2 linked regions of the Geothrix sp. 21YS21S-2 genome follow. The main gene of each other region encodes a partner of the protein of the gene in region 2 in a complex. Links are inferred from orthologs where the notes say so. Each region holds a gene or a part of one and is shown on either strand. Other genes may lie near its edges.

What was found.
Region 1: the proteins of tig (region 2) and rpsG are in contact, whole or in part, in a crystal structure (PDB 3GTY), measured with the Thermotoga maritima proteins. The link is inferred for Geothrix sp. 21YS21S-2 from one-to-one orthologs. Residues at the interface, in WP_004081061.1 of Thermotoga maritima: Glu122, Val124, Val129, Leu130, Tyr133, Glu188, Gly259, Ile262, Tyr263, Glu266, Ser270, Glu273, Gln274, Glu277, Arg308, Gln311, Ile312, Ser315, Tyr316, Glu325, Arg329, Arg336, Leu363, Phe366, Trp367, Arg373, Leu377, Arg381, Leu384, Glu387; in WP_004081843.1 of Thermotoga maritima: Lys34, Lys52, Lys55, Glu59, Arg62, Gln63, Glu66, Asn67, Lys69, Val71, Arg95, Ala109, Lys110, Lys111, Gly112, Arg113, Pro114, Glu117, Glu121, Ile124, Ala125, Tyr127, Asn128, Asn129, Thr130, Gly131, Lys135, Asp139, Arg142, Met143.

Annotation. Positions count from the first base shown.
Region 1 is NZ_CP132910.1:2,972,807-2,983,493, forward strand. Bases 7,692-10,687 are described here. They hold rpsG (30S ribosomal protein S7), read right to left. Parts: upstream 9,427-10,687; coding sequence 8,956-9,426; downstream 7,692-8,955. Other genes in these bases: fusA (elongation factor G), read right to left, coding at 7,692-8,843; rpsL (30S ribosomal protein S12), read right to left, coding at 9,434-9,832; RAH40_RS13110 (zinc ribbon domain-containing protein), read right to left, coding at 9,996-10,280; rfaE2 (D-glycero-beta-D-manno-heptose 1-phosphate adenylyltransferase), read left to right, coding at 10,337-10,687. Also shown: RAH40_RS13020 (type Z 30S ribosomal protein S14), read right to left, coding at 1-95; rplE (50S ribosomal protein L5), read right to left, coding at 105-659; rplX (50S ribosomal protein L24), read right to left, coding at 839-1,114; rplN (50S ribosomal protein L14), read right to left, coding at 1,114-1,482; rpsQ (30S ribosomal protein S17), read right to left, coding at 1,492-1,749; rpmC (50S ribosomal protein L29), read right to left, coding at 1,757-1,960; rplP (50S ribosomal protein L16), read right to left, coding at 1,971-2,390; rpsC (30S ribosomal protein S3), read right to left, coding at 2,401-3,048; rplV (50S ribosomal protein L22), read right to left, coding at 3,052-3,399; rpsS (30S ribosomal protein S19), read right to left, coding at 3,401-3,685; rplB (50S ribosomal protein L2), read right to left, coding at 3,698-4,519; RAH40_RS13075 (50S ribosomal protein L23), read right to left, coding at 4,594-4,869; rplD (50S ribosomal protein L4), read right to left, coding at 4,866-5,495; rplC (50S ribosomal protein L3), read right to left, coding at 5,497-6,123; rpsJ (30S ribosomal protein S10), read right to left, coding at 6,139-6,465; more of fusA, read right to left, coding at 6,735-7,691.
Region 2 is NZ_CP132910.1:1,819,348-1,830,023, reverse strand. Bases 4,998-7,982 are described here. They hold tig (trigger factor), read right to left. Parts: upstream 7,228-7,982; coding sequence 5,767-7,227; downstream 4,998-5,766. Other genes in these bases: RAH40_RS08225 (hypothetical protein), read right to left, coding at 7,500-7,982; mog (molybdopterin adenylyltransferase), read right to left, coding at 5,173-5,700; RAH40_RS08250 (DUF6526 family protein), read right to left, coding at 4,998-5,162. Outside these bases: RAH40_RS08275 (acyl-CoA carboxylase subunit beta), read left to right, coding at 1-822; RAH40_RS08270 (cupin domain-containing protein), read left to right, coding at 831-1,163; RAH40_RS08265 (pyruvate carboxylase subunit B), read left to right, coding at 1,169-2,656; RAH40_RS08260 (biotin/lipoyl-containing protein), read left to right, coding at 2,661-3,137; cmk ((d)CMP kinase), read left to right, coding at 4,028-4,684; more of RAH40_RS08250, read right to left, coding at 4,740-4,997; more of RAH40_RS08225, read right to left, coding at 7,983-8,456; RAH40_RS08220 (FYDLN acid domain-containing protein), read right to left, coding at 8,459-8,752; RAH40_RS08215 (hypothetical protein), read right to left, coding at 8,824-9,864; RAH40_RS08210 (STAS domain-containing protein), read left to right, coding at 9,989-10,342; RAH40_RS08205 (ATP-binding protein), read left to right, coding at 10,343-10,676. UniProt on the Bacillus subtilis protein: Involved in protein export. Acts as a chaperone by maintaining the newly synthesized protein in an open conformation. Functions as a peptidyl-prolyl cis-trans isomerase.

The sequences.
Region 1 (10,687 bases), 1.2 Mb from region 2 along the record:
CCCCGGGGACGGCCGCACACCTTGCAGCGGTTCCGGTGCTGAGTGGAAAACTTGGGCTTGACGCTGTCCTTGTAGATCTTGTTGGTGCTAGCCATGTGGGCTCCCTATTTCCGGAAAGGCATGCCCAGGTGGGCAAGCAGGGCACGGGCCTCGGGGTCCGTGGGCGCTGAAGTCACGAAGGTGATGTTCATCCCCTTCATCTTTTCAACCTTGGAGTAGTCGATCTCCTGGAAGATCAGCTGGTCCTTGAGGCCGAGCGTGTAGTTGCCGCGTCCGTCGAAGGACTTGGTGGGGACGCCGCGGAAGTCGCGGACGCGGGGGAGCGACAGGCTCACCAGGCGGTCCAGGAATTCCCACATGCGGTTGCCACGCAGGGTCACCATGCAGGCGATGGGCATGCCCTCGCGCAGCTTGAACTGGGCGACGCTCTTCTTGGCCTTCCGGACGACGGCCTTCTGGCCGGCGATCGCGGTGAGCTCTTCCACGGCGACGTCCAGGACCTTGATGTTCTGGATGGCGTCGCCGACGCCCATGTTGATGACGATCTTGTTCAAACGGGGCACTTGCATCGCAGAGGTGTACCCGAATTCCGATTGAAGCTTCCCGGCCACTTCGGCGTGGTAACGGGCCTTGATGCGGGGTTCCGCACTAGTAGGCATTCTTTCCTCCATTTCCGGGGGACGACTACATCCCCAGGGTTCGGGAGGGCGAAAGGGCTTGGTACCGGCGGTCCGGCCCGTTTCCTTCCAACCTCGGTTGTCAAAGTGTTCCGCCGACGGACATCCATCGGCGGAATGGCCATTCTCTCACAGATGTGAAGGAACGGGATGGAAAATTCTTACTCGGCCCGCTTGCGGGTGGGCTTCTGGGTGGTGGGGTCGATCAGCATCACGTTGGAGGCGTGGATGGGAGCCTCCTTGGAGATGATGCCGCCGCCTTCACCGGTCTGCTGGTTGGGCTTGGTGGCCTTCTTGATCATGTTCAGGCCGCCGACGATCACCTTGTTGGTGGCGGGCTGGACCTTGGCGATCTGGCCGCGCTTGCCCTTTTCCTTGCCCGCGATGACGACCACTTCGTCGCCCTTCTTGAGCTTCATCTTGGTCGGTTTGTCCATTAGAGCACCTCAGGGGCGAGGGAAACGATCTTCATGTACTTCCGCTCGCGCAGCTCGCGGGCCACGGGTCCGAAGACGCGGGTTCCGACCGGTTCGCCATCCTTCTTGATGATGACGGCGGCGTTCTCGTCGAAGCGGATGTAGGACCCGTCCTTGCGGCGGAAGGCCTTCCGCTGGCGGACGATGACGGCCTGGACGACGGCCTTCTTCTTGACCGTGCCGCCCGGGATGGCTTCCTTGACGGAAGCGGTGATGACGTCGCCCAGCTGGGCGATCCTGCCCACACCGCCGCCCAGGGGCAGGATGCAGCAGATCTTCTTTGCGCCGGAGTTGTCGGCGACGGTTAGCATGGATCCCATCTGAATCATATCGGCTCCTTACTCGCCAGCTTTCTGGGTGATCTCGAGGACCATCCAGCGCTTGCGCTTGGAAAGGGGACGGGACTCCACGATCTTGACCACGTCGCCGATCTGGCAGGCATTGGTCTCGTCATGGGCCATGAATTTCGCGGTCTGCTTCACGGTCCGGGAGTACAGGGGGTGCTGGAACTTGCGCTCCACCTTCACCACCACCGTCTTGTCGGCCTTGTTGGAGACCACTACGCCACTGCGAATCATCTTATGTTCTAGGCTCATGGTTTCCTCACACAGCCAGTTTGGACTTGAGGGCGGTCTTGACGCGGGCCAGTTCGCGACGCGTCTTGCGGATCTCGGCAGTGTTCTCCACCTGTCCCACGGCATGCTGGAAGCGGAGGGTGAACCGCTTGGCGGCCAGGTCGGCCTCCAGCTGCGCCAGCTCCTCGATGCTCTTGCCAGCCAGTTCGCTGAATGGATTCTTCTTGTTCATCTCGTGCCTCTCACTCTTCCGGGGGGGTTCGGGAGATGAACTCGGTGGCCACGGAGAGCTTCATCTGCGCGAGGCGCAGGGCCTCCTTCGCAGTGGCTTCGTCCACACCTTCCATCTCGAACAGGATGCGGCCGGGACGGATCACGGCAACCCAGCCATCGGGCGCGCCCTTGCCGGAACCCATGCGGGTCTCGGCCGGCTTGCTGGTGGTGGGCCGGTCGGGGAAGATCCGGATCCAGATGCGCCCGCCGCGCTTGATGTGGCGGGTCATGGCGATACGGGCGGCCTCGATCTGCCGGTTGGTGAGCCAGCAGTGCTCGAGGGCCTTGAGTCCATAGTCGCCGAAGGAAATTTCGTTGCCGCGGGTCGAGACGCCGCAGGTGCGGCCCTTCTGGACTTTGCGGTGCTTGACCTTATTAGGCATCAACATGGCTGTTACCTCAGCGCTTCACGGTTTCGACGGCGGCTTCGGCGAGGTTGACCCACACCTTGACGCCGATGATGCCGTAGGTGGTGTTGGCCTCGGCAAAGCCGTAGTCAACGTTGGCCCGGATCGTCTGGAGGGGCATCTGGCCGGAGAGATAGTCCTCGGTGCGGGCGATCTCGGCACCGTTCAGACGACCGGAAACCTTGATCTTGAAACCCTTGGCGCCGAAGCGGATGGCGGCTTCCTCGGCCTTGCGCATGGCACGGCGGAAGGCGATGCGGCGCTCGAGCTGCTGGGCGACGCCCTCGGCCACGAGCTGCGCGTCGATCTCGGGCTTCTTGATCTCCTGGATGTCGACGCTCACGGGGCGCTTGAGCTTGGCCTGGAGCTCCTCGCGGAGCTTGTCGATCTCCGCGCCCTTGCGGCCGATGACGATGCCGGGGCGGGCGGTGAAGATGCGCACGGTCACCTTGTCGGCGGCGCGCTCGATGTCGATCTTGGACACCATGGCGTTCAGGCCGTGGAGCTGCTTCTTCAGTTCGCGGCGGAGCTTGAGATCCTCGTGGAGGAGGGTCGCGTACTCACGCTTGGAAAACCACTTGGAGTGCCAGTTCTTGTTGTGGACAAGACGGAATCCGTACGGATGAACTTTCTGACCCATGGTTTATTCCTCCCGGCCGAGTTGGAGCGTGATGTGGCAGGTGCGCTTCTGCACGCGGTAGGCCCGGCCCATGGGGGCGGGGCGGACACGCTTCATGCGGAAGCCCTCGTCCACGAAGGCGCTCTTGACGAAGAGCTCGTCGGGGTTGACGGCGGCATCCTTGTCGATGGCGTTGGCCACCGCGGAGTCCAGGATCTTCTTGATGTGGCCGGCGGCGTACTTCTTGGTGGAGGCCAGGATCCACTGGGCCTCGCCCACCTTCTTGCCGCGGATGAGATCGATCACGAGCCGGGCCTTCTGGGCGGAGCCGCGAAGGTGCCGGAGCGTGGCGGTGCTTACGATGGTCGTCATCTTACTTCCCCTTGGCCTTGGCGTCGGACTTGCCGGCGTGGCCCCTGAAGGTGCGGGTCAGGGAGAACTCCCCCAGCTTGTGGCCCACCATGTTGTCGGTGACGTAGACAGGGATGAACTTGTTGCCGTTGTGCACGGCGATGGTGAGGCCGATCATCGTGGGGACCACCGTGGAGCGCCGCGACCAGGTCTTGATGACCCGCTTGTCGTTGAGCTGCTGGGCGGTGTCCACCTTCTTCTGGAGGTGGGCATCGATGAACGGACCTTTTTTAAGCGAACGAGCCATTGACTACCCCTCCTAGTTGATCCGCTTGACGATGAATTTGGTGGTGCGCTTGTTGGAGCGCGTCTTGTAGCCGCGAGTCGGCTGGCCCCAGGGCGTCACGGGGTGACGGCCGCCGGAGGTGCGGCCTTCGCCGCCGCCGTGGGGGTGATCCACCGGGTTCATGACCACGCCGCGGACCGTCGGGCGAACGCCCAGCCAGATGCGACGGCCGGCCTTGCCCAGGGCGACGTTCTCGTGCTGCAGGTTGCCGACCTTGCCGATGGTGGCGTAGCACTCGAGGTGGATCTTGCGGATCTCGCCGGAGGGCATGCGCAGCTGGGCGTAGTCGACGTCCTTGGCCACCACCTGGGCGAAGGTGCCGGCGGCGCGGGCGATCTGCCCGCCCTTGCCGGGCTTCAGCTCGATGTTGTGGACTTCGGTGCCGAGCGGGATGTTCTTGATGGGCAGGGAATTGCCAACCAGGATGTCCGCGTTCTTGCCGGACAGGACGGTGCGGCCCACTTCCAGGCCGTCGGGGGCCAGGATGTAGCGCTTCTCGCCGTCGGCGTAGATCAGGAGCGCGATGCGGGCGGAGCGGTTGGGGTCGTACTCGATGGTGGCGACCCGGGCCGGAACGTCAGCCTTGTTGCGCTTGAAGTCGATGATGCGGTAGCGGCGCTTGTGGCCGCCGCCGATGTGGCGGGTGGTGATGCGGCCCGTGTTGGACCGGCCACCCGAACGGGTGCGGGTGCCGAGGAGGGTGCGCTCGGGGCGATCGGTGGTGATCTCCTCGAAGCCCTGCTTGGACATGCCCCGCTGACCGGGGGTCGTGGGTTTGAGCAGCTTGATGCTCATGATTATCCTCATGCCTCAAAGTGGCCGGGCGATAGTGGCATTTCTTGTCCGCCCGGCGAATGGATGAACGGTCGCTACTGCGCGGCCTCGGTGGCCTCGACCAGTTCGATATAGGCCTTCTTCTTGTTTCCGGTCGTGCCCATCCAACGGCCGAGACGCTTGCTCTTGCTGGGCATCTTGACGGTGCGGATGGACTTGACCTTCGCCTGGAGAAGGAGTTCGGCGGCTTCCTTGATCTGGTGCTTGGAGGCCCAGACGGCGACCTCGAAGACCTGGATGTTGGCCTCGCGCAGGAGCTGTCCCTTCTCGGTGAGGAGGGGCTTGCGGATCACTTCGAAAATCTTGGTCATGGCTTCACCACTTCCTGGAGGGCCAGAATGGCTTCCTTGGAGAAGACAACCTGGTCGAACTTCAGAAGGTCATAGACGTTGACGCCCAGGCTCTCGATGGTGTGGAGCTTGGGGTTGTTGCCCGCGGCAAGGGTCGCCTTGTCGGAGGTGCCGACCAGGAGGGCCGAACCGTCCACGCCCAGCTTGGTCAGGGTCGCGATGAGGGACTTGGTCTTGTGGGAATCCACAGCCCAGTTCTCGACGACCACCACCTGCCCGGAGGCGAACTTGGCGGAGAGGGCGTTCCGCAGGGCGGAACGGCGGGCCCGCTTGGGGAACGCGTAGTCGAAGCAGCGGGGGTTCGGACCGTGGGCCGTGCCGCCGCCCTTCCAGATGATGGAGCGGATGGAACCGACGCGGGCGCGACCGGTGCCCTTCTGCTTCCAAAGCTTGCGACCCGAACCGGAGACCTCGGACTTGTCCTTGGTCTTGGCGGTGCCGGCCCGGCGCCTGGCCAGGTGGTGCCGCACGGATTCCCAGATCAGGTGGTTGTTGATCTCTTCAAGCTTGAACACCTCGGCCATGAGCTCGACGGTGTCGACCTGCTTGTTTTCCAGGTTCAGAACGGGATGAGAGAAGACCGCCATGTTACGCCTCCTGCTTGATCACGACGTAGCCGCCCTTGGGGCCGGGAACGGCGCCTTTGATGAGCAGCAGGTTGTTCTCGGCGTCGACGCGGGCCACTTCCAGATTGCGGACGGTGACCTGCTCGGCGCCCATGTGGCCGCCCATGCGCATACCGGGCCACACACGGGAGGGGTAGGACGAGCCGCCGATGGAGCCGGGGGCGCGGTGGAACATGGAGCCGTGGGTCGCGCGGCCGCCCTTGAAGTGGTGGCGCTTCATGACGCCGGCGAAGCCCTTGCCCTTGCTGATGCCGGTGACGTGCACCTTCGCGCCGCCCTCGAACTCGCCAGCCAGGATGGAGTCGCCTTCCTTGAGCGTGTCGGTGGCGTCCACCTTCAGCTCGCGGAGCACCCGGACGGGGGCCACGCCGTGCTTCTCGCAGTGGCCCTTCTCGGGCTTGGAGGCGCGCTTGCCGCCGGCGGGATCCACAAACCCCACCTGCACGGCCTCGTAGCCGTCGCGGGCCACGGTCTTGCGCATCACGACCACGCACGGGCCGGCCTGGATTACGGTTACCGGGACAACCTGTCCCTTTTCATTGAAGATCTGGGTCATGCCCAGCTTCTTGCCGATGATTCCCTTGGTCATTATCGTCGCCTCCCTTTACCTGTTGCCCTGCCGGCTGAACACCTTGATCTCGACATCCACACCCGCCGGGAGGTCCAGGCGCATGAGGGTGTCCACGGTGTTCTGCGTGGGGTTCAGGATGTCGAGGAGCCGCTTGTGGGTGCGGATCTCGAACTGGTCGCGGCTCTTCTTGTCGACGTGGGGAGAGCGGTTGACGGTGTACTTCGACGTGCGCGTGGGAAGGGGGATGGGCCCCGCAACCTGCGCCCCGGTGCGCTTGGCAGTCTCCACGATTTCGCGGGTGGACTGGTCCAGCAGACGGTGGTCGAAGGCTCGCAGACGGATGCGAATATTGTCTTTCATCTTCACTCCAGTGGGACGGGTGTACCGTCCATAGACGTGGGGCGCTGACCGCCCATGGGTTTTGTTGTCCCGATAGCAGGGACAGGGCTAGTCAGAATAGCAAAAGCCATCGATTTCGCAATGGCTTTTTTTGATTTTCAAGGCTGCAGGGGAGGTTTCCCCCCCCGGCGAGCTTCGTATTTGGAGGTCTCGATCCATGGGATCTCGGGCGACCTCACCCCCGGATGGGGGCTGTGACTGCGTCCGGCGCCTAGACGCCCGGAATTCTGCTACTTGGTGCCGCGGACCTTGGCGATCACTTCTTCCGCCACGTTCCGGGGAGCCTCGTCGTAATGGCTGAACTGCATGGTGTAGTTGCCGCGGCCCTGGGTCATGCCGCGCAGGCTGGTGGAGTAGGCGAACATCTCGGCCAGGGGGACCTGGGCGGTGACGACCTTGACGCCGGCCCGGTCTTCCATGTTCTCGATGCGGCCGCGGCGGCTGTTCAGGTTGCCGATCACGTCGCCCATGTAGTCCTCGGGGACCACGACCTCGACGGCCATGATGGGCTCGAGCAGCACGGGGTTGGCCTTCTCGCAGCCGTTCTTGAAGCCCATGGAGCCGGCGATCTTGAACGCCATCTCGTTGGAGTCCACCTCGTGGTAGCTTCCGTCGTAGAGGGTGATCTTGATGTCCACGCAGGGGTAGCCGGCCAGGACGCCGGACTGCATGGCCTCCTGGATGCCCTGGTCGACGGGCTTGATGTATTCCTTGGGGATGACGCCGCCCTTGATGTCGTTGACGAACTCGTAGCCCTTGCCCTGCTCGTTGGGCTCGACGTAGATCTTGACGTGGCCGTACTGGCCGCGGCCACCGGACTGGCGCACGAACTTGCCTTCGGCTTCCACGCGCTTGCGGATGGTTTCGCGGTAGGCCACCATGGGCTTGCCCACGTTGGCTTCCACCTTGAACTCGCGCATCATGCGGTCGACGATGATCTCCAGGTGGAGCTCGCCCATGCCGGCGATGATGGTCTGGCCGGTCTCGGGGTCGGTCTTCACCTTGAAGGTGGGATCCTCCTGGGCCAGGCGGCTGAGGGCGATGCCCATCTTCTCCTGGTCGACCTTGGTCTTGGGCTCGATGGACACCTGGATGACGGGATCCGGGAAGTCCATGGACTCCAGGATCACGGGGTGGTTCTCGTCGCAGATGGTCTGCCCGGTGAGGACGTCCTTGAAGCCCACGGCGGCGCCGATGTCGCCCGTGCGGACCTCGTCGATGTCCTCGCGCTTGTTGGCGTGCATCTGGAGGAGGCGCCCGATGCGCTCGCGGCGGCCCTTGTTGGCGTTGTAGACGCCCGAGCCCGCGGCGAGGACGCCGGAGTAGACGCGGATGAAGGCGAGGCTGCCCACGAAGGGGTCGGCCATGATCTTGAAGATCAGGGCGCTGAAGGGCTCACTGTCCTTGGCCTGGCGCTCGATCGGGTTGCCGTCGAGGTCGTGGCCCTGGATGGCGGGCACGTCCAGGGGGCTGGGCATGTAGCTGACGACGCAGTCGAGCAGGGGCTGGACGCCCTTGTTCTTGAACGCCGAGCCGCAGCACATGGGGGTGAAGGCGAGGCTCAGGCAGCCCTTGCGGATGCCGGTGCGGATCTCGTCCTCGGTGAGGGTCTCGCCGCTGAGGTACTTGTCCATCAGGACGTCGTCGGTCTCGGCGACCATCTCGACCATCTTCTCGTGCCACTCGTTGGCGGTGTCGACCAGATCCTCGGGGATCTCGCCGTACTCCACCTCGAAGCCCTTGTCGCCCTCGCTGAAGGTCAGGCCCTTCATGAGGACCAGGTCGACCACGCCCTTGAAGTGCTCCTCGGCCCCGATGGGGATCTGGATGGGCATGGGCCGGGCCTTGATGCGGGTGCGCATCATCTCGCAGACGCGGAAGAAGTCGGCGCCGGGGCGGTCCATCTTGTTCACGAAGCCCAGGCGGGGCACGCCGTACTTGTCGGCCTGGCGCCACACGGTCTCGCTCTGGGGCTCGACGCCGCCGACGGCGCAGAACACCGCCACGGAACCGTCCAGCACGCGCAGGCTGCGCTCCACCTCGGCGGTGAAGTCCACGTGCCCGGGGGTGTCGATGATGTTGACGCGGTGCTCGATGTCCTTGAGGAAGCCCGTCTGGGCCGTCCAGGAGGCCGTGATGGCCGCGGAGGTGATGGTGATGCCGCGCTCCTGTTCCTGGACCATCCAGTCGGTGGTGGCCGCGCCCTCATGCACCTCGCCGATCTTGTGGATCTTGCCGGTGTAATAGAGGATACGCTCCGTCGTCGTGGTCTTGCCGGCATCGATGTGGGCCATGATGCCGATGTTTCGGTAGCGCTCGAGGGGAGTCGTGCGGGCCACGGGGGCCTCCTTCAGAGTTCAGAAATCAAATATCAGACGCGGGATCAACGTTCACTGTGCAAAAACGGGGGCCGATCCGTCATGATCGGCCCCGGTCATGCAGGTCCTGTACCTACCAGCGGAAGTGGGCGAAGGCCTTGTTGGCCTCGGCCATCTTGTGGACGTCGTCCTTCTTCTTCACGGAGGAACCGCGGAAGTTCATGGCGTCCAGGATCTCGCCGGCGAGCTTGTCGCGCATGGTGCGCTCGCCGCGGCCGGCGGAATAGGTCTTCAGCCAGCGCATCGCCAGGGACTGGCGGCGGCCCTGGGGGACCTCCACGGGAACCTGGTAGGTGGCGCCGCCGACGCGGCGGGACTTCACCTCGACGGAGGGCTTGATGTTGTTGAGGGCCTTCTGGAAGGCCTCGAGGGCCTCCTCGCCGGACTTCTTGGCCACGATCTCAAGCGCACCGTAGAGGATGCGCTCGGCGGTGGACTTCTTCCCGCGCTCCATCAGGACGTTGATGAACTTGGAGACGGTGAGGCTGTTGTAGACGGGATCCGGCAGGATTTCGCGCTTGGCGGGGCTGGAACGGCGGCTCATGTCTACCTCACTTCTTCTTGGCGGCGACGGCACCCGCCTTGGGGCGCTTGGCGCCGTACTTGGAACGGGACTGGTTGCGGCCGGCGACGCCGGTGGCATCCAGGGTGCCGCGGACCACGTGGTAGCGCACGCCCGGGAGATCCTTCACGCGACCGCCGCGGATGAGCACGATGCTGTGCTCCTGCAGGTTGTGGCCCACGCCGGGGATGTAGGTGGTGCACTCGATGCCGTTGGTGAGGCGCACGCGGGCCACCTTGCGGAGGGCCGAGTTCGGCTTCTTGGGCGTCGTGGTGAAGACCCGGGTGCACACGCCGCGCTTCTGCGGGCAGGCGTCCAGCGCCGGGCTCTTGGTCTTGTTCTCAAAGGTGCTCCGCCCCTGGCGGATCAGCTGATTGATGGTTGGCACACCATCCTCCTATGTTTTGGGCATGCAGCAAGGTATTCGCCGCTTGCCGGCGCCGAAGAGGTCATGCGGGATGACGTCGGGCGAAAATTCCACGGGCCCATGGGACCCGGGAATCTGAAATGTTACCGAAATTCAGGGAAATGTCCAGCCACAATCCCGATTTTCAGTTGTCCTTGGCCGGGGAATGGCAGGCGCAGCCTCCGGAGCAGCCCCCCTTGGGGGCGGCCGGGGCCTCCGAAGCGGCCTCCTTCTTCTCGGGGGCGGACCCGGAATAGCCCTGGGCATGCCACCCTCCGCCGGACAGGTTGAAGGCCGTCCGGGAGATCTGGCGCTTCATGCCCATGCCGGCCCCGCAGTGCTCGCAGGCGTGCTCGGTGGGGGCGGAAAACCCCTCCAGTTTTTCTTCCTTTTCGCCGCAGGTTTCGCAGCGGTATTCATACAGCGGCATGGCATCCTCTTGAAACCGGCCGTCGGCCGGAACTACCAGCTTACCCCAGGAATCCCATGACTTCACCCGCCCGCTACTTCACCGACGCCCAGTCCTTCCTCAGCGCCCACCCCAACCGGAACGGGAAACTCTGTTTTACCAACGGTTGCTTCGACCTGATCCACCCCGGCCACGTGCAGTACCTGGAGGACGCCCGGGCCCTGGGGGACTTCCTGGTGGTCGGCCTGAACTCCGACGCCTCCGTGGCCCGGCTCAAGGGGCCCTCCCGCCCCCTCCAGGACGAGGCCGCCCGGGCCCGGGTCCTCCTGGGCCTGCGCAGCGTGGACGCGGTGGTGCGCTTCGAGGAGGACACCCCCCTCGAGCTCATCACGGCCCTGCAGCCCGACATCCTCACCAAGGGCGGGGAC
Region 2 (10,676 bases):
CTCTCCTATCTCCCGTCCAACAACATGGAGGACGCGCCAAGGGTCGAAACCGGCGACGATCCCAACCGCCGGGAGGAGGCCCTCAACACCATCGTCCCCGACGATCCGCGCAAGGCCTACGACATGCACGAAGTCATCGGCCACGTGGTCGACAACGGCGAGTTCCTGGAGGTCCACGCGACCTTCGCCGGCAACATCATCGTGGGCTTCGCCCGCATGGACGGGCACACCGTGGGCATCGTGGCCAACCAGCCGCTGGTGCTCGCCGGGGTCCTGGACATCGACGCCTCCGTGAAGGGCGCCCGGTTCGTCAGGTTCTGCGACGCCTTCAACATCCCCATCATCACCTTCGAGGACGTCCCCGGCTTCATGCCCGGCGTCGACCAGGAGCACCGCGGCATCATCCTCCACGGCGCCAAGCTGCTCTACGCCTACTGCGAGGCCACCGTCCCCAAGCTCACCGTCATCACCCGCAAGGCCTACGGCGGCGCCTACGACGTGATGAGCTCCAAGCACATCCGGGGCGACTACAACGTCTCCTGGCCCACGGGCGAGATCGCCGTCATGGGCCCCGACGGCGCCGTGAACATCATCTTCCGCAAGGAGATCTCCGAGGCCGGGGATCCCGCGGCCAAGCGCGCCGAGCTCATCGAGCTCTACAAGGACAAGTTCGCCAACCCCTTCGTGGCCGCCGGCCGGGGCTACCTGGACGACGTGATCGACCCCGCCGACACCCGCGCCCGCCTCATCGAGGCCCTGAAGATCTCCCAGAACAAGCGCGACACCAATCCCCCGCGCAAGCACAGCACCATGCCTTTGTGAGGTGAGAGATGGGCAACAAGACCAGCATCAAGGAACTCGCGAAGCATCTCACCACGCCCTACAGCCACCTCGAGCTCGGCCAGGTCAACGACCACGCCGCCTACGTCATGAACTTCAAGGACGTGTATCCCTTCCACCGGCACATCCAGGACGAGCTCTACCTGGTGCTCCAGGGGGAGATCACCATCCGGTTCAAGAACGCGGCCCCCATCCGCCTGCGCAAGGGCGAGAGCACCGTGGTCCGGGCCTACACCACCCACTCCTCCGAATCCCTGGAGGGGGCGCTGGTGCTCATGGTGAAGCCCAAGGAAATGTTCCCCCATCCCTCTGAAGTGGAGTAGCGGACATGGCAGCCACACCCTTGATGATCTGCGAAACCCTCCTTCGGGACGCGCACCAGAGCCTCCTGGCCACGCGCATGCGAACCGAGGACATGCTTCCCCTTTGCGAGGCCCTGGACGAGATCGGCTACTGGTCCCTGGAAGTGTGGGGCGGCGCCACCTTCGACTCCGCCATCCGCTTCCTGGGCGAGGATCCCTGGGAGCGCCTGCGGGCGCTCAGGAAGGCCCTGCCGAGGACCCGCCTGCAGATGCTGCTGCGCGGCCAGAACGTCGTCGGCTACAAGCACTACCCCGACGACATCCTCGAGCACTTCATCCGGCTGGCGAGGAAGAACGGCATCGACGTCTTCCGCATCTTCGACGCCCTGAACGACCTGCGCAACATGGAACCCGCCATGCGGTTCGCCAAGGCCGCCGGGGGCCACGTGCAGGGGACCATCTCATACACCATCAGCCCCTTCCACACGGACAAGGCCTTCGTGCAGATGGGCCGGGACCTCAAGTCCATGGGCGCCGATTCCATCGCCCTCAAGGACATGGCCGGCCTGATCACCCCCTACATCGCCTATGACCTCGTCAAGGCGCTCAAGGAGGAGGTGGGCCTTCCGGTGCAGCTGCACACCCACTACACCTCCGGCTTCGGCACGGCCGCGCTCATCAAGGCGGCGGAAGCCGGCGTGGACGTGGTGGACACCGCCATCTCGTCGATGTCCATGTCCACCTCCCAGCCCCCCACGGAGACCATCGTCGCCGCCCTCAAGGGCCAGCCGCGGGACACGGGGCTGGACCTGGCCAGGCTCGCCGACATCTCCCGCCGCATGGAGAAGATCCGCAAGAAGTACGCGAGCTTCGAGGCCGGCGTGGCCGCGGTGGACGTCAACGTCCTGCAGTTCCAGGTGCCGGGCGGCATGCTCAGCAACCTGGTGGGCCAGCTCCGCTCCCAGGGCGCCATGGACAAGTACTACGAGGTCCTGGACGAGATCCCCAAGGTGCGCAAGGAGATGGGCTATCCGCCCCTGGTGACCCCCTCCAGCCAGATCGTGGGCACCCAGGCCACCCTCAACGTGGTCCTGGGCGAGCGCTACAAGGTGATCCCCGAGGAGGTGAAGCAGTACTTCCGCGGCTGCTACGGCAAGCCCCCCGCGCCCATGGACCCCGACATCCAGAAGCTGGCCATCGGCAGCGAGAAGCCCATCACCTGCCGGCCCGCGGAGCTGCTCGAGCCCGGCTGGGAGGCGGCGAAGAAGGAGATCGGGGACCTGGCGGAGAGCGACGAGGACATCTGCTCCTACGCCCTCTTCCCCCAGATCGCCAAGCCCTTCCTGGCGCGCCGCCGCCAGGGCCTGGGCGGCAAGGAGGAGGTGGCCGCGGCCATCGCCGCCGCGCTGTTCGCGCAGACCGACGCCAAGGCCGCCAAGCCCGCCGCCGGGCCCGTGCGGGCCGGCTCCATGTGGAAGATGGCCGGCAGGACCGGCGCTCAGAGGGGATGGTGATCCGATGCCGACCAAATTCAAGCTGACCCTGGAAGGCAACGCCTACGACGTGGAGCGCCGCGAAGGACTCATGGTGGTCAACGGCGTGGAATTTTCCCTGGCCACCAAGGAGAACCAGATACTCATCGCCGGCACCCCCCACACCGTCAAGCTCGGCGCCGGGGTGGCCGAGGTGGACGGCATCTCCTACACGGTCTCCGCCGAGGGCCTGGAGGAACCCCCCCAGGCCCGGGGACGGCGCGCCGCCAGCTCCAACGCCGCCGCCGAAGCCGGGGCCCTGGTGGCCATCATGCCCGGCCTCATCATCAAGATCCTCAAGAAGGAAGGGGACCGGGTGGAGGCCGGCGAGGTCATCCTCGTCCTGGAGGCCATGAAGATGCAGAACGAGCTCCAGGCCAAAGCCGCCGGCGTCATCCGCCAGATGAACGTCAAGCAGGGCGACAACGTGGAGATGCGGCAGGTGCTCTGCGTCATCGAGTAGGCGGGTAATGGAAGGGGGAGGCACCCTTCAGAAGTTCCGGCCGCCCATGCCCTGGGCGGCCGGAATTTTTAGGGGGCACGGGTCTTGATTCGATTTTTATACACCTATATTGGTCGGTGAGACCCATGCTCTCTAGCGCTCCAGGGATGGGTCCCCTGAATGTTTGAACGTATCCCCTCAGCCACCCCCGTCCATCCGAAAGTGCTGATCTGCAAAAGGATTTTGGGCTTTTCCTCGGCGATCCTCGGTCCCCTCGGCGCCTCGGCGTTAGGTTTTTTGCCGGTTGCCGCGGCGCGAGTAATCTTTGCGTCGGCATAACCTAGGAAAATTTTAACGCCGAGGCGCCGAGGAAACCGAGGATCGCCGAGGAAAAGCAAAAATTGCATTAACCCAATTATCATCAGCGTTGGATACCCGGCTGATGGGATACGTTTGAACTAGCACTACTGTGTCCTTAAATATCAGACAAGGCAATGGCTTTTGCTCCTTTTGATCCTTGTTTTTCCTGGCCATCCTATTCAGCCCCGTTCCAGTAGGGCCAGCGATGGCATGGGTCGAGTCACGTTGCATGTCAACGCCGACCCATCCTGGCGCTGGCCCTGCCGGAACAGGGATAAATTGGATTTTAGGGAAAAGGCAGGATAAAGACTGCCTGTTTGATAATCCGCGTTCCTATGCGGATTTTGCTCTTCCATGGGTTGGGCAACATGCCAGAGTTCGCACCCGGATCCGCTCCAGGCACCGCGACAGGGATTTCGAACCATTCGTGACGTATCTGGGACTTCAGGTCGCCCAAGGGTTGGACCGGAGCGGGGCCGGCAACAACGCCCCCGAGCCAAACCCCGGGAAGTGAGTCAAACTGGACATCTTGACTCACCCGGAAGGACTCCATGGCCAAGCTCCCCGTCATCGCCCTCGACGGCCCCTCAGGGGTCGGCAAGTCCACCACGGCCAAGGCCGTGGCCCAGGCCCTGGGGTGGCAGTACCTGGATACCGGGGCCATGTACCGGGCCACGGCCCTGGCGCTGCGGCGCGCGGGGGTGGGGCTGGAGGACCGGGAGGGGCTGGAGCGGGCCCTGGCGGGGCTTCGCATCCAGCAGCGGGGAACCCGGGAGTTCCTGGGGGACGAGGACGTCAGCGACGCGATCCGCTCGCCGGAGGTGAGCCGCATGGTCACGCCGGTGTCCGCGGACGGACGGGTGCGGGAGGTGCTGGTGGACCAGCAGCGGGCCATCGCGGGCTCGGGGGGCTGGGTGGTGGACGGGCGGGACATCGGGACGGTGGTGTTCCCGGACGCGTGCTGCAAGGTGTTCCTCACGGCCAGCGTGGAGGTGCGGGCCCGCCGCCGGGCGCTGGAGCTGGAGGCCAAGGGGACGCCCCAGCCCCTGGCGGAGGTGGCGGCGGACATCCAGCGCCGGGACCTGGCGGACTCCACCCGGGCCGTCGCTCCCCTCAGGAAGGCCGGGGACGCGGTGGAGCTGGACTCCGGGGGAATGAGCCTGGAGGAGGTGGTCCAGTGGATCGTGGGGCTCCACAGGCGCCACTGAGGGCGGCTCCCGCGTTGATGGGCAGGCGCGTGGGGGAATCCCGGAGCTTCCGGCGTCACACCCGGAATTCGTCGGGGCGCCATTCCTGGATGCGCTTCTTGATGGCCTCGCCGCCCAGCTCCTCCGCCAGGGCCTCCTTGACGCGGGTCTCCAGCTCGGCGTCCGAGGCGAAGCGCAGGGCGACGAACTGGCCGGGCTTCAGGCGGGCGATCTGGGCCTGCATGGCCTCGGGCAGCAGGGCCTTCATGCGCAGCGTCTCCTCCAGGCGGATGACCCGGTCCTGCACCCGCAGGGCGTAGATCCGCGTCTTGAGGAACAGGATGCCGAGGAAGGCCAGGAGCACGAGCTGGGTGAAGGCCCCGGCGTGGCCGCGGATGGCGCCGTAGGCGGCCAGGACGATGCAGACGACCAGCAGCCCGAAACCCCAGTAGTGGTACCCGGGATCCAGACGGCGGTGGGTGGCGTAGGACTGGGTCATGGGGGGCTCCTCAGCGGGCGGGACGGAAGGCCTTGAGGACGGCGGGGTCCGTCTCCAGGATCGGGCCTCCGGCGAGCTCGATGCAGTAGGGGATGGCGGGGAAGACCGCGTCCAGGCACTCCCGGATGGACTTGGGCCGGCCCGGGAGGTTCACCACGAGGCTGGCGCCCCGCAGGCCGGCCATCTGCCGGCTAAGGATGGCGGTGGGGACGTACTGCAGGGAAACGGCGCGCATGCGCTCCCCGAAGCCGTCCAGGATGCGGGGGCACACGGCCCGGGTGGCCTCGGGCGTCACGTCCCTGGGCGAGGGCCCCGTGCCGCCCGTGGTGAGCACCAGGCAGCAGCCCTCGTCGTCGCACAGGGCCTTGAGGGTGGCCTCGATGACGGGCTGCTCGTCGGGGATGACGTGGTAGCTTTCCTCCCACTCGGTGGTGAGGTAGGCCTTGAGGGTGTCCCGGATGGCGGGGCCGCCCAGGTCCTCGTAGACGCCCTTGCTGGCGCGGTCGGAGATGGTGACGATGCCGATGCGTGGTCTCATGCCATGATCCTACTCCAAAACGCGCGAAGGGCGCCCGGAGGCGCCCTTCAGCGGAGGCGGGAAGGCCTACTTGTGGTCGTGGCCGCAGTCGGGGCCGTGGACGTGCTCGGTCTCGGCGGGCTGGACGGAATCGGGGGACCCGCCCTCCTGGTGCTCCAGCTCGCCGCCCTCGAGGCCGCCCGCGTCGAAACGGGCCGCGGGGATGCCCGCCTCGCGGCGGCGCTCCAGCTCGACCAGGGCCGCGAAGGCGTCCTTGTCCAGCAGCTCCTCGGTGACGGTGGCCGCAGCCACCATCATCTGGAAGATCTTGTCGGTGCGCACCCGGCCCTTGATCTCGGTGGTGGAGCCGCGCTTCTCGAGGCTGGCCTTGAAGGCCTCGAAGGGCTGGGGCACCTTGTGCTCTTCCATGATGGCGCGGATCTCGGCGTCGATCTCCTCGTCGGTGACCTGGAGGTCCTCGGCGTTGCCGATGGCCTGCAGGAGGTAGCCGGAGCGCACGGCGCGCTCGGCGTCCTGCATGCGGCTCTGGCGGTAGCCGGCCCAGTTGATGTTCTTGGGGTCCACGCCCTGGCGCGCGGCCATCTCGGCGAACTCCTGGCAATAGTCGTCGAGCTGGAGGCTCACCATGGAGGAGGGCACCTCGAAGGGGGCGGCGTCCAGCAGGGTGTCGAGGAGGGTGGAGTGGAGGCGGGCCACGGCGTCGCGCTCGGCGGCCTCTTCCAGGTCCTTCTTCACGAAGGCCTTCAGGTCCTCGAGGCTCTCGTGGGCGCCCAGGTCCTTGGCGAAGTCGTCGCCCAGCTCGGGGATCTCCCGGGCGCGCAGGTCCTTGAGGGTGGCCTCGTAGGCCACGGACTTGCCGGCCATGGCGCGGTTGGCGTCCTCGGCGGGGATGGTGATGGAGAACTTCTTCGTCTCGTCGGTCTTCATGCCGAGGATCTCGGCGTCGAAGGGACGGCCCTCGGCCAGCTGGATGACCTGGTCGGTGTAGCTCACGGGCTTCATGCCCTGGGGCTTGACCTTGATGTCCAGGGTGGCGTAGTGGCCGATGGCGGCGGGGGTCTCTTCCACGGGGATGAACTTGGCGTGCTGCTGGCGCAGGGACTCCAGATGCTCGGCGATGGCCTCCTCGTCGATGGCGCGCTTCTTCTTGGTGACGCTCAGGCCCTTGTAGCCGGGCAGGGCGACCTCGGGGGCCACGTCGAACTGGGCGCGGAAGACACCCTCGGCGCCCTCCTTCAGCTCGATCTTCTCCAGGGCGGGCCGGGAGATGGGGGTGGCGCCGGCCTGCGCGGCGGCGGCCATGAAGTGGCGGGTGACGAGGTTCTCCGCGACCTCGGACTGGATCTCGCGCTCGTAGCGCTTCATGAGCACGTCCTTGGGGGCCTTGCCGGGACGGAAGCCGGGCACCTTGACCTTCGGGGCGATCTTGGCGAGGACCTTGCCGAACTCCTCGTTGACCTCGGCGGCCGGGACCGTGACGTCGATGGACTTCCGGGTGGAGGTGTGGTGCGTGAGGCTGGACTGCATGGGTGCTCCTGGAACAGGTTGAGGTGCTTCGGGCGGGCGGTGGTGCGAATGGCGGGACTCGAACCCGCACGGTGTGAACCGCTGGAACCTAAATCCAGTGCGTCTACCAGTTCCGCCACATTCGCAAAGACTTTGCTGCAGGTTCCTCGTGGTGCGCCCGGAGCGACTCGAACGCCCGACCCTCAGGTTCGAAGCCTGATGCTCTATCCAGCTGAGCTACGGGCGCACAACGAAACCGCTATTTTGCCATGAATCCGGCGGGAATTCACGCTTCAATCGGCAGGGGCAGACAGGCACCACGCGTCGGCCTGGGCGTTCCGGGCCAGCGTTTCCAGGTCCGGGCCGGAAAGGCCCATGTGCTGGGCGGCTTTCCACTCGCCTGGCAGGTCGGTGGGGATGACCCCGGGATCGTCGGTGCCCAGGGCGCAGCGCACGCCCGCCTTGAGCAGGCGGGGCAGGGGATGGACGCCGAGGTCCGGCACCAGGGCGCGGTTGGAGGTGGGGCACACGTCCAGGGGGATCCGCCGGTCCGCCAGCAGTTCCACCAGGGCAGGGTCCGCCGCGGCCCGCACGCCGTGGACGATGCGCTCGACCCCGGCGTCCAGGATGGCGTCGCGGACGTTGCCGCCCGGGCCGTTCTCGCCGGCGTGGGCCGCCAGGCGCAGGCCCGCCTTGCGGGCCCGCTCGAACACCGGGGCCCAGTGGCGGAAGGGGACCCGCTCCAGGCCTCCCGTGGAGAAGCCGACCACCCACGAAGGCCGCTCCGGCAGCACCAGGTCCAGCACCTCGTGGCCGTGGTCCACGCCGAAGTGGTTCACGGCGTCGATGATCACCGCGATGCGGATGCCGGCTCGGCGGGCCTCCCGGATACCCTCGTCGAGGCCTTTCCACAGCTCGTCCAGCCGCAGGAAGGCCGCCTGCTTCACCAGCAGGTGCGGGGAGACCCAGAGATCCACGCCCCGGGGCGCGCCGCTGTCCCCGGGGAGCCGGGCGGCCGCGGCGCGCACCGCGTCCCGCACGGCCCCCGCGTCGCGCAGGAACCGGCAGCCGAAGAAGAAGGCCTCGATGAAACCCTCAAACGGGACGGCCTCCCCGCGCCACAGGGCTTCCAGGGACGCCGGCGCCGCCAGTCCCCGCTCCCGGGCCCGGTCCCGCACCCACCGGGGATCCAGGCCGCCTTCCAGGTGGGCATGGCGGTCGATCCCGGGGCAGGCGGGCAGGCTTGTCATGCCTATTCGTCGTAGTCGTCCATCTGCAGGTCGCCGGGGTCCACCCCCTCGGCCCGCGCGCCGGAGATGCCGAGGCTCTCCTCGAGGGTGTCCTCGGTGGCGGGGTCCACGTCGCCTTCGGGAATGAAGTCATCGTCGATGGCCAGCGCAACCTTTTCCTTCTTGACGGCCTTGGGCTTGGCCGGCGCCTCCTTCTGGTTCGCGCCGCACTTGGGGCACAGGGGGTCCGGTTTCGTGAAGTCGTAGAACTTCGCTCCGCATCCGAAACAGGTCCATTTCTTTCCAAGATTCGCCATGGCTTCCTCAATCCCGTTTAAGGGTCAAGGATTTACCATGATTCGAGCCCCGTGTCACCAGGAAGAATGGCCTAGTGCGCGCCCCAGGGAGCCGGCCCGAGCCGGGAGGGGTCTCCCGCGCATAGCTGCTGGACAACCGTTTGGTAGAAAATCTGGTGCTGGTTTTCCAGGTCCAGGCCGTATCTTTCCACGAACGAGGCCCGGCTCCGGTCCAGCTCGTCCCGGAGGACGGGGTAGAGGCTGCCTTCCTGCTGGGCCTGGGTGACCTTGGCGGGGAAGTAGAGCTCGATGTCGCCCACCAGCACCCGGGCGCTGCGTTCGGCGTTCATGCGCACGCGGGGGTCCAGGAGGGCCCCCTGGGGCTCCGCGATGGCATCCGGGATGCGCTGGGTGAGGGTGGAGGGGTGGGATTCCACCGGCGCGGACCGCTCCTCCTCCTTGACGCCCGCCAGGTAGGACAGGCGCGCCTCGGCGCAGAGCGCCAGGGCCCGCACGTGGCTGGGGTGGTCGATGGCGTCCTGCAGGCCGCTGTCCACGAGGAGCAGCGCCACGGTCTTCCTGCGCAGGCGCAGGGGGAGGATGAGGATGTCCCGGGCTTGGAAGCGGCTCAGGGGGGCCAGGAGAGCCTGGTAGGCCGGGCCGGGGCCGGCCACGAGGCGGGCGCGGCCGCCGAGCAGCTCCTCCAGGTCCGCGGGGGGGACCACCGGGCTGCCGGCTTTGGGGGATTCGCCGTCGAAGCCCCGGTGGGCGTAGACGGTGGCGATGCCCTGCTTGAGGACGAAAAGGGCGCTGCGCTCCACGAAGAGCTGGGTGGCGTCCAGGAGGTGCTTGAGCACCTCGCCCTGGGTGTGGGCGTCCTCCATGAGGTCCAGCCCGGCGCCCAGGTTCCCGTCGGTCGCCGGGACGGCAGGGGGCGGTTCGGGAGCCACCACCTGCACGGGTTCGGGCACCGGCACGGAGGCCAGGATGGAGGCCACCAGGGCGTCGTCCGGCGCCAGGTGCCCGGTGGCGTCGCTCCAGGCGAGCATCACCTGCTCGAGGAGGGCCTGCTGCCGGGTGTCGACCCATTGCTGCAGCAGATTCTTCAGAGAGGCCTGCACATTCTCGTCCATGTCGTTCCCGATTTGAGGCAATGGTACCCCAAAACCCGCCCGGCCAACCCCCGGCTGGCAATTATTCCGCCGGGGCGATAGGATTCACCCAGGATTCCAGGGCCCCAACAGGGAGTGAACAGGCATGGCCGATCTTTTGATCCAGGTGCGCGAGGTGGACGGTGTCGCGGTGATGCGGCCCGAGGGCTTCATCAACGCCCATACGGTCCGGATGTTCGAGGAAGCCCTCGAAAGGCTCGTGGCCGAAGGACGTTTCACCATCCTCCTGGACTGCCAGGCCCTCAACTACATCAGCTCGGCCGGCCTGGGGGCCATCATGGGCCTCATCGAGACGGTCCGGGACAACGGCGGGGACATCCTCCTCTGCAACCTCCACGAGAACGTCTTCGCGATCTTCGACACCCTCGGGTTCACCCAGCTCTACCGGGTTTTCCCCACCGAAACCGAAGCCTTCCAGGCCATGGGCGGGAAGGGCTGAGTGCGGGCCGCTCCCGATCCCGAGAGCTTCCGGCTGGTCATCCCCAGCCAGACGCGGTACCTGAACCTGGTCACGGGCCTGGCCAAGCGGGCTTCGCTGGTGGCGGGCATGGACGACGCCACCGCCGCCAAGGTCTCCATCGCCGTGGACGAGGCCGTCACCAACGTGATCATCCACGCCTACCGGGGCGAGAGCACCCACCAGGTGGAGATCGAGCTCCGCTTCCGCGAGGAGGCCCTGGAGATCCGCATCTGGAACACCGGCACCGGCCTCCACGACGAGGATGTGGTGTTGCCCGACCCCAAGGAATACGTCAAGCACCCCCGCAAGGGCG